3 regions of the Mesorhizobium sp. LNJC391B00 genome follow, and region 3 is predicted to be linked to each of the others. Evidence: predicted binding sites of a transcription regulator. Region 3 holds the regulator's gene; each other region holds the start of a gene.
The links. The regulator LexA, encoded in region 3, represses DNA repair genes until DNA is damaged. The targets are predictions, from matches to a motif close to TGTTCNNNNTGTGTTCNG.

Region 1 (4,985 bases), on a different contig from region 3:
CCGGCGACGGCGGGAATAAGGATGGTTTTCATCTTCGTCTCCTGTCGTTGTTGGCGAGCTCCGCCGTGTTCCCGCATGAGGCGAAAACAGCGCAGATCGAGGTGGCGGGCTCCTGGAGGCAAACGCAGCCGGTACGGTCTTGTTCCGCAAGCGGAGACTAAATTGATCGGCTTCCCGGTCATGCCAGCAGAACCCGCACCCGCAAGATTCGCATTGAAGCACAATCCCTCAGGAGACCTTCGACGTGGATGATGCACGGCTCCAAATTCCGGTGGCGATCGCGGCCGGCGCCGGCATTGATCCGGTGACCGCGTCGCCCGGCCAAGACCGGAACCGACCGCCTTCGTGCCACGCCGTGAAGTTTCAAGCAAAGGTCATTGCTTCGGCGGCTGCCCAGGCACCTCGCCAGGCTTGATCACCGGCGTCTTGCCCTGGTCCGGCGGCGGCTGCGTCATACCCTGGTCACCACTGGGCGGCGGCTGCAGCACGCCGCCGCAGGGACCGAGCGTGCTGGTCGATTCGCCGCCGCCATTGCCGACCGGCGGCTTCTGACCATCGTCCTGAGGCTGCGCCTGGCAAGGCGCGGCAGGGCCGTGCTGGTCGCCATTGTCCTGCGCAGCCGCCGGGTCGGCCAGCGCCAGGAGCAGCACGCATGGGATGAGGGGGAAAGTCTTCATGGTCCAGCTCCTCTGGATTCATCTCCTTGGCAAAGCAGACTAGTCCTTGGCAAAGCAGACTGGCGGCAATTGGTTCCACGGAGATGGAGTGGTTGCCGGAACCTGACAGCCGGGAAGTGAGTTCCACCTTCTCGACGCAAAGCCGCCCGGAGGAGGCAATCATGGAAGAACGAAACAGAAAACCCAATGACGAGGTCGAGGCGCCACCGAGCAAAAACGATGCCCGCGACAGGATCGCCAATGACGAGGTGGAAGCGCCGACGCCGCGCCGGCAGGATTGGGATGCGCTGCGTGGCGCAACGGTCCTGCCCGACGGAGCAGATGAGGAAAGCCTGCCGGACACCACCGGTGTCGAGAAGGAAGGCGAATTGCCCGAGGAGGATGACGACAACCCCTACCAGGACAGTGACGATGCCTTGCCCGACGACGCCGAGGAAGCCGCCATTGGTCACGACCTGGCGAGGCGCGGCGGCCCGTTCGACGAGGTGTAAGGCAGCGACCGCGGACTTTCGAGAGGTTTCCCGGGACGTCCACGCCGTCACCAGTTGGACCAAGGATGAGCTGAAGGCGATGCCGGAGCATCGCGATATTTCGAAGGATCCGGCTGGCCGGATCCTTCGTTTAAGGCGCCTTGGCGGTTTGGCTTAGCCCTTGTGGTCAAGGGCTGGACGGCAACAATCTCGGCACCTTCGACAGCCGAGAAGCAGCCGAGAAGCACAAGGCGAAGCCCAATATTCAAGCGCCGTCGAGGCCGCTCGCCTGAAATCTTCAAAGTGCGCAAGAAATCCCCGCCGCGGGCGGTGCAGACACGCTCCAGCATCGCAACGCTGCGAACCGGGCCATCGCCCGCCGGCACTTGAGTGCCGACGGGCTCTGACCTTCAGTTCGACCCGGGATCGCCGAGCGCCTCGGTGACGAAGGACGCCGCGATCAGGTCGTCGGCGTCGAGGCATAGGGAGCCTTCGACACCCCCCATGATGGCCGCGACCTTCTGGAAGGTCTGCATCTCGTGTTCAGTAACGCTGGCGTCTCGCATCCTGGCTTTCAGATCGGCGATGCGTCGGCCCAGTGAGGCCGACGTTCCGATTTCTCTGTTCGACATGGTGGCCTGCTCCTCCCCCAACCCATGCTGTGGACGTACTCAAGTCTGCCTATATATAAGGCAGCGCGAATACAGTCGCCGCAACGCGCGATATCTGGGAAGGTTCCGGCGCCAAATAGTCACGAAATAATACGTGGTGGGACTCGGGTATGTTGAGCGCCGACGCGGCGATAGACACCGCAGCCAGCGGCTGCGGCCATCGGCCTGGCCAACCCGTGTCGCGGGTCGCGAATGCGGGTCGGACTTTGATCGCCGCGCGCGAACAGTCAGCGAGAGGCCGGAACCACGCCGGACACCGAGCGCGCCGTTTCGGGCGAAAACACCACGAAAGCAAAAACCAGAACGGCAGCGGCGATAATGAGCGAGCCACCGGCGACGATCGGTTCAAGCGCCGGGTTTCCCTGCAGCATCACATACAGCGCCGGCAGCATGATCACCAAGCCGAGAGTGTAGAGCCCGTAGTGGATCATGGCGACGCGACGCGCCGCCTTTTGCGGATTGAGCGCGTAGTAGCCGCCGAAGATGGCGCTCGTCACCCAACCGAGCAGATTGATATGCGCGTGCGCCGGAAAAGCGGCGTGGTCGCCCGAGATCGCCATCTGCAGGCCGGCCGCAATCCCCAACATCAGGAACAAGATGGCAGTTTTGAAAAAGAGTTCCGAAACCCTCGGCATGTCATTTCTCCCCCTATGCGGTCTGCGACCGCTTGCGTCCTGGAGAATACACCCACGCGCAGAAATTTTCCACGCCCCGCTTATGGGGCCATGCCTGCACAGCTTTTTGCACGCTGTTCGACTTTTCTGGCTGCCATAACCCGGCGCCGCCCCGCTACGGCGTCAGCAAGATGTCGGCGCCCGCTCGCTCGTCGAACACCACCGCGCAGCCGCGCCCCAGCGCCACTGCCGACAGCGCGTTGGCCACCGTCTCGTCCGGCGATACGAAATCACCGGTCAGCACTCGCAACTCCTCCACCGCCCTGGCCATTGACACGCAGTGCCCGGCAACGCGATCGCTCGTGCAGGCGTCAATGACGCTGACGAGGTCGATCATCTCGAACTGGCCCATACCGGCCTCCACAAAAACAGCGTCCCGTCGCGGATATGAACGCCGAGGCGAGAGACAATGTTCCGCAGGTCCGATGCCCAGGCGGAGCACTCGACAGCCCGACCTGGAACGGGCCGGCCGGCGACAACCGCTTCGCTTGACAATAGGCCCTGTTTGTTCTCTATTTGTTCGGCAAAAACGCCTCTCACAACAGACGCGGCTAATGCTGCAACGCCGCAAAGGGAACGGTCGGGATGGAGCCCACCATCCTGCATGCGGATCTCGACGCCTTCTACGCCTCGGTCGAGCAGCTGCTCGACCCGGCGCTCAGGGGCAAGCCGATCGCCGTCGGCGGCGGCGTCGTGCTTGCCGCCTCCTACGAAGCCAGGGTTTTCGGCGTGCGCGGCGGCATGCCCGGACGACGCGCGCGCGAGCTTTGCCCCGGACTGATTTTCGTCGGCGGCCATTTCGCCGACTATCAGCGGCTGGGCGACGCCGCCATCAAGGTGCTCGACGATTTCACGCCGCTGGTCGAGCGGATTTCCATCGATGAAGCCTTTGCCGACGTCGCCGGCTGCACGCATCTGTTCGGGCCGCCGGCCGAGATCGCCGCCACGGTGCGTCGGCGGGTCCGGGCAGAGCTCGGCCTGCCGATCTCGATCGGCGTGGCGCGCACCAAGCATCTGGCCAAGATCGCCTCGCAGGTGGCCAAGCCCGACGGCCTGGTGGTGGTCGATCCGGACACCGAACTTGCCTTCCTGCATGATCTGCCGGTCGGGCTGATGTGGGGCGTCGGCCCGGCGACCAGAGCGCGGCTGGCCGAGATCGGCATCGAGACCATCGGCCAGTTGGCAAAGACGCATGGTGGGGCGCTGCGAAGATTGCTCGGGCCCGCCGCCGGCGAAAAGCTGTCGTCGCTGGCATGGAACCGCGACCCGCGAAAGCTCGAAACCCACAGGCGGTCGCATTCCGCCGGCGCGCAGTCGGCGCTTGGCAGACGGCCGGCCGAGGCGCGTATCTTCGGACCCGTCCTGCTGCATCTGGCAGACCGGGTCGCCAGCCGGCTCAGGGCGAAATCACGGCCCGGGCGCACGGTGACGGTGCGCGTGCGTTTCGCCGATCTGCACGCGGTCACACGCTCGCTGACGCTCGAGCAACCGATTTCGGCAACCGCGATGCTGGCCGAAATCGCCGGGGAGCTGGTGCGCGGCGTGCTGGCCGCCAACCCTCGGGAGAAGACCATCTCGCTGCTGGCGATCTCGGTGTCGCAGCTGGAAGAAAGTGCCGAGCTGCAGTTGGAGCTGCCGCTCGGGCTTGCCGATGAAAAGCAGCGACCCGGCAGCAGGCAAGGCCTGGCGCGCTTTGGCGCCGACCGCGCCATCGACAAGATCCGCCAGCGCTTTGGCAGAGAGGCTGTCGGCTATGGCGCCGTGGCGCTGGAAGCCCGGCGCTCGGTTCCCGATGCCTTCCGCGAACTGGCGGAAAAGGAACTGTGAGTGCGGCGCGACGGCAAGGCCAATGTTTAGGCTGGGCCAGTCCGCGCTGCATTGCCGCTCTGTTTGAGCAAGCCGACCAACCAGGCCAGACCCGCCGCAGTTTCGGACATTTTTCGCACCGCAACCCGGCCACGCCATGCACGCCCAAGAACAACGCTTTGTCGATGAAGGTGGACTTGCAGTTAGCGCATCGGCGCCAAGAAAAACCGGGATGGGACAGCGAGGCCGCGAAGGTTGACAGTGCCGATCCGTCTGGCATTATCGCGTAAGCTTGGAGGATTCACTATGAGGAAAACCTATTCGAAGCCTGTTCTGGTCAAAAAAGGCAAGCTTTCGCAGGTTACGGCGCTCGCCAATGGAGCGGGTTCCGGCCCGATCGAGTGAGGTCGTTGAGTCGGACTGTCGCCTGATCTGGCGGCCTCGCCTGACACTGGAGATGCGGCATGAAGAAGACCTATTCGAAGCCGGTGCTGGTCAAGAAGGGCAAGCTCTCGCAGGTTACAGCCGACAATGGTAACGGCTCCGGGCCGGTCGCAGTCTAGCAGCCGATTATCCGACGCCTCGTGCCGTCTGGCCGGGAACGGGGCTTTGGGTGCCCGACGTGGAGAGTGGAAAATGAAGAAAACCTATCTGAAACCGGTGCTGGTCAAAAAAGGCAAGCTCTCG
Region 2 (4,985 bases), on a different contig from region 3:
TGTCGATGGTGCCGCCACAATATGGAAGGAAGCTGATGATGGTCTCGCCCGTAGCGGCGAGCCCGACGAGAAGGAACAACGCCATGACCTTGTCCACTCCGATCCTTGCAAGCGCGCTCGTGCTTGCTGTTGCTGCCTTGCTGGCAATGCGCTCCGCTGCTGCCGCAGCCGCCGCTCGGATGGTGAAGGTCCGCGTCGACCGGCGTCGGCCGGCACCACGCTGATCCAGCAGGCCGAAACAGGGCCGCAGCTAACCAATGAAGTACTGGGCTCCGTGCCCAGCCTCAAAGGCCATCTCTTACGCAAGCTGACCAAGGCTGCTGCTGCCCCTCATCGCCCTGCCGGGCACTTCTCCCCGTATAGATGCCGGCAGGCAGATGAGGGGCGGCGCGACATTGCCAGAATATCTGCCGGGCCGATCACCTACCTAAGTCGCATCGCTGCTACTTCGGCAGCGTATAGGCCATCACATAGTCGCCCGGCTTGGTGCCGACCGAGCCGTGGCCGCCGGCGACGATGACCACGAACTGGCGGCCGTCGGCGACGGTGTAGGTCATCGGCGTCGACTGCCCACCGGCCGGCAGCCTGGCCTGCCAGAGCTGCTTGCCCGATGTCAGGTCATAGGCGCGCAGATAGTCGTCGACCGCCGCGCCCAGGAAGACGACGCCGCCGGCGGTGATCATCGGCCCGCCAATGCCGGGAACACCGACCTTCAGCGGCAAGGGCAACGGCGTCATGTCATAGACGGTGCCGTTGCGGTGCTTGTAGGCGATCTTGCCGGTTCTAAGGTCCGCTCCCGCCACATAGCCCCATGGCGGCGCCTGGCAGGGCACGCCGAGCGGCGACAGGAACGGCCCCATCACCACCGCATAGGGTGCGCCCTCATTGCGGTTCAGCCCCTGCTCGCTGCCGCGCCCCTCATCCGGGGGCGGCACCTGGTCGCGCGGAATGAGCTGCGATTTGAACGCCAGATAGGTCGGCATGCCGAACATCACCTGCCGCACCGGATCGACGGCGACGCCGCCCCAGTTGAAGGTGCCGAAATTACCGGGATAGACCAGCGAGCCCTGCACCGATGGCGGGGTATAGCGGCCCTCGTAGCGCAGACCCTGGAATTCGATCCGGCAGGCCAGCTGGTCGAACATGGTGATGCCCCACATGTCGGCGCCGGTCAGCGGCCTCGGATTGAAGGAGAGATCCGAGACCGGCTGCGTCGGCGACGTGTGATCGCCCTCGACAGCGCCGCCCGGCGCCGGCACTTCCTTGATCGGGATGATCGGCTCGCCGCTGCGCCGGTCGAGCACGTAGAGGTCGCCCTGCTTGGTCGGTCCAACCAGGCCCGGAACGACGCCGGCAGCGGTGGTGATGTCGACCAGGGTCGGCTGTGCCGGCACATCCATGTCCCAGAGGTCGTGATGCACGGTCTGCCGCACCCAGCGCACTTGTCCGGTGGCCAGATCGAGCGCGGTGATCGAGGAGGAAAACTTCTCGACATTGGCGCTGCGGCCCATCCCGAGCTGGTCCGGCGTCTGGTTGCCGAGCGGCACATAGAGCAGGCCGAGCTTCTCGTCGGCGCTTGCCGTCGACCACATGTTGGGCGAGTTGTGGGTGTAGGTCTGGCCTGCCGCCAGCGGCGTTGTCTGGTCCGGATTGCCGGAATCCCAGTTCCACACCAGGGCGCCGGTGTCGACGTCGAAGGCCCGGATGACGCCGGACGGCTCTTGCGTCGAATAATTGTCGTTGACCGCGCCGCCGATGATGATCTTGCCGCCCGCAATCAGCGGCGCCGAGGTCGAGTAATAATAGCCCGACTTCGGATACGGCATGTTGGTCAACAAATTGAGCGTGCCGGCTTCGGCGAAGGACGGGCAGACCTGGCCGTTGGCGGCGTCGAGCGCGATCAGCCGCGCATCCGATGTCGGCAGGTAGACGCGAGTCGCGCAAGGCTGGCCGGCGGCGATCTTGGCATCGGCATAGTAGGACACGCCGCGGCAGGTCTGGTGCTGGCGGTCCTTGTCGAGCTTGATCTTGGGATCGAAACGCCATTTCTCCTTGCCGGTGGCGGCATCGATGGCGATGGCGAAATTGTGCGGCGTGCAGATATAGAGCGCATCGCCCACCTTCAGCGGCGTCACCTGGTAGGTGGTTTCGCCGACATCGTCCGGCCCTTTCACGTCGCCGGTCTGGTAGGTCCAGGCCGGCTGCAATTTGGCGACATTGTCGGGCGTGATCTGGTCGAGCGGCGAATAGCGCTGGCCAAATTGCGTGCGGCCGTAGAAGTGCCATTCACCGGGAGGCACATTGCCGCCGAGATCGGCAGTCGGCGTCACCTTGTCGGCGCTGAGGTCGCCGGCGATGTCCTTGGGATCAGCCGTCATCGAATAACCGGCGACGGCGAGCGAAGCCAGCACGGCCAGAATGAGCGGCGCTCGCGCGTCGGGGCCGGTCAGGCCCCGCCTTGCCCAAGGTGTCAGCAGCCAGAGCGCCAGAAGCACGATGATGCCGCCGCGCGGTCCGAGTTCCCACCAGTCGAAGCCGATTTCCCACACCGCCCAGGCCAGAGTGCCGAGCACGATCGCCGCGTAGAGCCAGAGCGCCGTCGATTTGCGCCGGAAGAGCAGCCATGCGGCGATCAGGAAGGCGAGACCGGTGATGACATAGTACCAGCTGCCGCCCAGCATCGCGAGCCAGACGCCGCCGCCGCCAAGTGCCAGGCCGATGAGGAACAGGATGAGGGAGGTGATGACGACAGCCAAGACGATACTCCTTCGACTGATGCGCTTTGCAGCGCCTCACGGGCAGCCGCCCCTGCCCTGTCGCCAGCTTTCTCCCCCAGGCCGCGTGTGTCAAGCTGGCCCTGCCAGCATAAGGCGAGAGCAAACGCTCGACTTCATTCCGCTCCCACGCTGCAGCACCTCCACGACATTGTCGGACGTCGGGACGATGAAATTCGCACTGCGCCCCAGAATCTCACTTCCAAACCAGAACAAAACGTAGACACTTCTGGTCTTTCGCTCCCGAATCACTACATTCGGGGGAGATGTCCGGCTTTGCGGAAGACATGCCCTTTTTTGACGAACCCAATGCGCGGCCCGCGGCCCCGTCGGGCATAGCCGCGCGCGCCATGGCGGCCCGCAGCGGCCCCAACAGCGCGCCCGATTATCTCAACGGCCTCAACCCCGAGCAGCGGCTGGCGGTGGAAACCACCGAAGGCCCGGTCCTGGTGCTGGCCGGCGCCGGCACCGGCAAGACACGCGTGCTGACCACCCGCATCGCCCATATCCTGGCCACCGGCAGGGCTTTCCCCTCGCAGATCCTGGCGGTGACCTTCACCAACAAGGCCGCGCGCGAGATGAAGCAGCGCATCGGCCATCTCGTCGGCGAAGCCGTCGAGGGCATGCCGTGGCTCGGCACCTTCCACTCCATCGGCGTCAAGCTCTTGCGCCGCCACGCTGAGCTGGCCGGGCTCAAATCCGATTTCACCATCCTCGACACCGACGATGTCGTACGGCTGATCAAGCAGCTGATCCAGGCCGAAGGCCTCGACGACAAGCGCTGGCCGGCCAAGCAGTTCGCGCAGATGATCGACGGCTGGAAGAACAAGGGCCAAGGCCCCGCCGACATTGCCGAGGGCGACGCGCGCAGCTTCGCCAACGGCAAGGGCCGGGAACTCTACAAGGCCTATCAGGAGCGGCTGAAGACGCTGAACGCCTGCGACTTCGGCGATCTGCTCTGCCACCCGATCCGCATCTTCCGCGCCAATCCGGACGTGCTGAAGGACTACCACAAGCGCTTCAAATACATCCTCGTCGACGAGTACCAGGACACCAACACCGCGCAATACATGTGGCTGCGGCTGCTGGCGCAAAGGCCTGAAGGCAAGCCGATCTCCCCCCATGTGGGGGAGATGTCCGGCAGGACAGAGGGGGGCGCGAAAGATCGCGGCGTCTCCGATAATCAAAATGCAAATGCCGGCGGGACAGCGCCCCCCTCTGTCGGCTCCGCCGACATCTCCCCCACAAGGGGGGAGATTGGGCGCTCTTCGGCCGAAACCCGCGCCACCGTAAACATTTGCTGCGTCGGCGACGACGACCAGTCCATCTATGGCTGGCGTGGCGCCGAGGTCGACAACATCCTGCGCTTCGACAAGGATTTCCCGGGCGCCACCATCATCCGGCTGGAACGCAACTACCGCTCGACGGCGCACATCCTCGGCACCGCCTCGCACCTCATCGCCCACAATGAGGGTCGCTTCGGCAAGACGCTGTTCACCGAGAAGGTCGCCGAGGACGACGAGAAGGTGCATGTCCACGCCGCTTGGGATTCCGAGGAGGAAGCGCGCGCCGTCGGCGAAACCATCGAGACCTACCAGCGTGCCAAGCACAATCTCAACGACATGGCCATCCTGGTCCGCGCCTCCTTCCAGATGCGCGAATTCGAAGACCGCTTCGTCACGCTCGGCCTCAATTACCGCGTCATCGGCGGCCCGCGTTTTTATGAGCGCATGGAAATCCGCGATGCGCTGGCCTTCTTCCGCGTCGTCGCGCAGGGCGCCGACGACCTCGCCTTCGAGCGCATCGTCAATGTCCCCAAGCGCGGCCTGGGTGAAGCCACCATCCGCCAGATCCACGACACGGCGCGGAGCTTGCGCATCCCGATGCTGGAGGCAGCCGCCAAGCTTGCGGAAAGCGACGAGCTGAAGCCCAAGCCCCGCGCGGCCTTGCGCGAAGTGGCGGCCAATTTCGAGCGCTGGCAGAAGGCGCTGGAAACCACGCCGCACACCGAACTCGCCGAGACCATTCTGGAGGAGAGCGGCTACACCGACATGTGGAAGAACGACCGCTCGGTCGAGGCGCCGGGCCGGCTGGAAAACCTGAAAGAGCTGATCCGCTCCATGGAGGAATACGAGTCATTGCGCTCCTTCCTCGAACATGTCGCGCTGGTCATGGACGCCGAGCAGAACGCCGAGCTCGACGCCGTCAACA
Region 3 (4,985 bases):
AAGAAGATGCTGGAGGTTGTGCTGTTTCCGGAGCTCTGGACGGTCCGCACCCGGCTCTAGAGCATTTCACCGTTTAACGTAAACGGCGAAATGCTCTAGCTCTTTGATTTGACGCAATTGCGGACGGAAAACCGCTTCACACTTTTCCTGAAATTGCTCTAGTTCCTCAGGTGACCGCGGTCTTCACCGCGAAGCGGGCGTCCTGCCAGGCGCCGGTGCGCAGAATATCCTCCAGGACTTCGACCGCCTGCCAGACATCGCCATATCCGACATAGAGCGGCGTGAAGCCGAAACGGATGGTCGACGGCGCCCGGAAATCGCCGATCACGCCGCGCTCGATCAGCGCGCGCATCACCTGATAGCCATGCGGATGGAGGAACGACACCTGGCTGCCGCGCTGGCTGCCGTCGCGAGGACTTTCCAGTTCAAGCCCGTAGGCGCCGCATCTGGCTTCGACGAGCTGGATAAACAGGTCGGTCAGCGCGATGCTTTTTCTGCGCACCGCCGCCATATCGACGTCGTTCCAGATATCGAGCGCGCCCTTGAGCGCCCGCATCGACAGCACCGGCTGCGTTCCGCACAGGAAGCGGCGAATGCCGCTGCCGACGGCAAAGCCCTGCTCGAAGGCAAAGGGCCGCGCATGGCCCCACCAGCCGCTGAGCGGCTGGTGGGCATCGTCATGGTGGCGCTCGGCCGCGTAGATGAAGGCTGGCGAGCCCGGGCCGCCATTGAGGTATTTGTAGGTGCAGCCGACGGCGAAATCGGCATTGGCACGGTCAAGTTCGACCGGCAAGGCGCCGGCCGTGTGGCAGAGATCCCAGATGATCAGCGCGCCGGCGTCATGTGCCTTGCGCGTCAGCGCCGCCATGTCGCGCAACTGGCCGGATTTGTAGTTGACGTGGTTGACCAGGATGACGGCAACGCTGTCGTCGATCAGCTCCTCGATTGCGGCCGCGTCGACGCCCTCCAGCCGCAGCCGCGTTCCCGGCCGGGTCGAGGCGACGCCTTCGGCCATGTAGAGGTCGGTCGGGAAACTGTCGCCCTCGGCAACGATGACCGACCGATCCGGCCGCATGCCGAGCGCTGCGTGCAGCAGCTTGTAGATGTTGATCGAGGTTGTGTCGCAGACCACCGTCTGCCCATCAGCCGCGCCGATCAGTCGCCCGAGCTGATCTCCGAGTTCCACCGGCATGTTGAACCAGCCGGCGGTGTTCCAGGCGCGAATGAGGTCGTGCGCCCATTCCTGCGTGGCGGCCTGCTGCAGTTCGCTGAAGACGACCGCTGACGCGGCGCCCAGGGAATTGCCGTCGAGATAAATCACGCCTTGCGGCAAGACAAAGCGTTCGCGCATGGAGCGCAGCGGATCGGCGGCATCCATTGCTTCGATTGTAGCGAGATCGGGTGTCGTGCTCATGATCCGGCGCCCCTCCATGGACAAACGCGCGCGGCGGAGCCTGCCGCCCAAACATGCCGGCGATCTTGAGTGGTCGCCCTTGAACTGTCAAACATTATATATAATTCACCCATTGAAAGGCTTTGATATATAATGATCCGCCGAGCGTTTATGTCTGATGGATCACGATGCTGGATGACGAGCAGACCTCGAAGACGGAAGCGGCCTATCGCCTGCTCAGGCGCGATATTCTTGCGACCCGGCTGGCGCCTGCCGCGCCGTTGAAGCTGAGCACGCTGCGCAACACCTACGGCATCGGCTGGACGCCGTTGCGCGAGGCGCTGTCGCGGCTGGAGGCGGAACGGCTTGTGACCGCCATCAGCAACCGCGGGTTTGCGGTCGCTCCCGTCTCTCGGGCGGAGCTCGAGGATTTGGCGCGTGCGCGGCTGGTGGTCGAACTGCCCCTGCTGGTGGAATCGATCGAGGAGGGCGACCGTGAGTGGGAAGACGCGGTCGTTGCCGCCCACTATCGTCTCTCACGGTGCGGGTCTGTTCTCGACGATCCATCGGATGATGCGGTCGACGCGTGGTACGAAAAACACGATGCCTTCCATGCGGCGCTGCTCAGTGCCGCGACATCCAGCTGGCTGCTGCGCTTCAATGCGACGATTTCCGACCAATTGCATCGCCATCACCGCTTTCTGGGTCTGGCCCCGACGCTGCGCGCCGCCGCCGGCCGCACGGATGGCCACCGGAAGGCCGTGGCGGCCCTGCGCGACGCCGTGGCGATCGAACACCATACCGCCCTGATGGAAGCGGCCCTCGATCGCGACGTCGAACGTGCGAAAACTCTGATGACCGCTCACATCGGCTACACGCTGCAGGTCTATGCCCAGAGTGAACCCGGCGCGGATGCTGCGCAGCCCCGTCCGAAAAGGAAGCGGCGATCGTAGCCGACGACGCAGGGCACTTTGTCTTCGTTTCACCCCGTTGCCGGCCAACGACTACGAGCGCCGCTCGGCGGTGCCGAACGTCACGCTGAACAAAACGTCAACACATTCATTAAACTTTAAAAGGTTGCGGAACACAACTGGAACAGATAGTGTTTGTTCTGGGTTTGTTTTTTCTGATTCTGGTTTCAGAACCCCTGGGGGCCGCGATGCTGACGCGCAAACAACATGAGCTTCTGATGTTCATCCATGAACGCCTGAAGGAGAGCGGAATCCCGCCGTCCTTCGATGAGATGAAGGAAGCGCTTGACCTCGCCTCCAAGTCCGGCATCCACCGCCTGATCACGGCGCTTGAGGAGCGCGGTTTCATTCGCCGGCTGCCGAACCGGGCGCGCGCGCTGGAAGTGCTGCGGCTGCCCGACTCGATCGCACCAGGCCTCAATGCGGCGAGGAAGTTTTCGCCGAGCGTCATTCAGGGCAGTCTTGGTCAAACCGGCCAAGGGCAAGGCGGCCAAGGACAAGGCGCGATGGGCCAAGGCGGTATCGGCCGCCAGATCAAGCCGGGCTCGCCGTCGCGTTCGATGTCGGCCGGCAATGACGACGCCGTTTCGGCGGTGTCGATCCCGGTGATGGGACGCATTGCTGCCGGTGTGCCGATCGACGCCATCCAGCATCAGACCCATTCGATCTCGGTGCCGCCCGACATGATCATGGGCGGTGAACACTACGCGCTCGAGGTCAAGGGCGATTCGATGATCGAGGCCGGCATTTTCGATGGCGACACGGTCATCATCCGCAATGCCGACACAGCCAGCCCCGGCGAGATCGTGGTGGCGTTGGTCGACGATGAGGAAGCGACCCTGAAACGCTTCCGCCGCAAGGGCGCCTCGATCGCCCTGGAAGCCGCCAACCCGGCCTACGAGACCCGCATTTTTGGACCGGACAGGGTGAAGGTGCAGGGCAAGCTTGTCGGATTGATCCGGCGCTACTGAGCCGGCTTGGGTTTGTACTTTTCACGCTGGTTGTAAGGCGGCAGGCCGCGCGCTTCGCGGGAGAAGCGGCGTTGCTCGTGCCAGGGGCGATACGGCTTGTCGACGGCGAAGCGGATGGTTGGCGCTGCAGCTGCCGATTGCGGATCGAAGAAGACGGCGGCGCTGCCGTCGCGGGCCAGCTGTTTCTTCGTCACGACCAGCACCAGCGGGTCGCGGCACGGATTGTAGGCGGTGGCGTCATCGATGACGATCAGGCTCGCGAAGGCACAGGCCGGCCGCGCCGTCTTGCGGTCTTTGGCAAGGGCTACAATGGCTCCGGAAGGGTGTCGGGCGATACAGAGATCGCCCATGCAATAGAAGGGCGACCCGGGCGGCAGATCGAGCGGATCGAGATCGAACCGCGTATCTGTTGCCTCGAAAATCTCGGGCGGGATAATGGTTTCGGCCCGCAGCGCCCGTTTCCAATTGTCCGTGGTGAATTCGTTGGAGCGTTCGCGGTTGAGGGCGAGTTCGCCGCCACCTATCGGCATGGCCACCAGATGTGCGTCCTCGGATATGAGCACGTCGGGCGTAAGCACCTGCGGCACCGTCAACAGGCCGGCCAGCGCGAAAGGCACGGCCGCCAGCCTGAGCCAGGTGGTGGCCATGGTGGCGATGACGAGGGCGACCGCCACCAACAGCACCGAGCGGATGGAGATCAGCCCGACGGCGTCGACCGGCGAGCGCTCGGAAATCCAGGCCGATATAGCGATCATCGCCATCAGACCCTTGCCCATCACATAGAGGAACGGCCCGTCGGCGCCGAACGGCATCGCCAGTGCGCTGAGCACGGCAAAGGGCATGACGATCAACGAAACAATCGGCATCACGGCCAGATTGGCGATCAGGCTGAGCGGCGACACACGCTGAAAATGCCAGATGGCGAACAGCAAGGTTGCACTGCCGGCGATGATCGAGGTCATGGCGAGGCCGCCCATGGCCAGCGCGAATTTTCGCGACAGGAAGCCGACGAAGGAGCGCTTTGCCAGCGGCGTTCTCACCTTGTCGGCGCGGTAATCGGCCCAGCCGGCATAGGCGCCGACAAGGGCGGCGGTGGCGGCAAACGACATCTGGAAGCTGGGACCGACCACCTCGTGCGGCGACACCAGGATGACGGCGATGGCGGAGATCGCCAGATTGCGCATGGTGAGTGCGGCGCGATCAAACAGCACGGCGACAAGCATGACCGCCAGCATGATGAAGCTGCGCTCGGCGGCAACCACGACGCCTGAAATAACGAGATAGGCGGCGATGGAGACGAGTGCTGCCACTGCTGCATATTTCTTGACTGGGCGGCGCGAAGAGAAATCGGGAAACAGCGCAAAGGCGCCACGCAGCAACGCCATGATGGTGCCGGCAACCAGCGCCATGTGCAGGCCGGAGATGGAGATGATGTGGTAGATGCCGGTGCGCCGCATCGCTTCGTTGACCTCGTCCGGGATGCCGGCGCGCACGCCGACAATCAACGCCGCGGCAATCTCGCCTTCGGCGCCGCCGATCTTGCCCCTGATATGGTCGGCAATGTTTTCGCGCGCGTTCTCGATTGCCGAGGAGAGCCGCGCGGCCAGCGGCGGCGGTCCCTGCGTAGCAATGGCTTTCGGATTGCCGAGA

Region 1: dinB (DNA polymerase IV) is a predicted target of LexA. The motif match lies at 2,999-3,016, and genes of this name have one in related genera.
Region 2: X750_RS157760 (UvrD-helicase domain-containing protein) is a predicted target of LexA. The motif match lies at 2,983-3,000, and genes of this name have one in related genera.

The regions. Positions count from the first base shown of each region.
Region 1 covers NZ_AYWI01000006.1:489,894-494,878, forward strand. Annotated here, with positions in the region: gene X750_RS147420 (DUF1236 domain-containing protein) at 1-32, opposite strand, end outside; gene X750_RS147415 (hypothetical protein) at 375-677, opposite strand; gene X750_RS1000000164715 (hypothetical protein) at 839-1,168, shown strand; gene X750_RS147410 (hypothetical protein) at 1,558-1,779, opposite strand; gene X750_RS147405 (hypothetical protein) at 2,046-2,453, opposite strand; gene X750_RS147400 (hypothetical protein) at 2,608-2,844, opposite strand; gene dinB (DNA polymerase IV) at 3,078-4,319, shown strand; gene X750_RS1000000164725 (hypothetical protein) at 4,605-4,703, shown strand; gene X750_RS1000000164730 (hypothetical protein) at 4,763-4,861, shown strand.
Region 2 covers NZ_AYWI01000002.1:457,778-462,762, forward strand. Annotated here, with positions in the region: gene X750_RS1000000166330 (hypothetical protein) at 84-224, shown strand; gene X750_RS157765 (glucose/quinate/shikimate family membrane-bound PQQ-dependent dehydrogenase) at 444-2,756, opposite strand; gene X750_RS157760 (UvrD-helicase domain-containing protein) at 3,041-4,985, shown strand, end outside.
Region 3 covers NZ_AYWI01000012.1:66,103-71,087, reverse strand. Annotated here, with positions in the region: gene kynA (tryptophan 2,3-dioxygenase) at 1-60, shown strand, start outside; gene kynU (kynureninase) at 167-1,414, opposite strand; gene X750_RS140495 (GntR family transcriptional regulator) at 1,582-2,346, shown strand; gene lexA (transcriptional repressor LexA) at 2,553-3,335, shown strand; gene X750_RS140505 (ComEC/Rec2 family competence protein) at 3,329-4,985, opposite strand, start outside.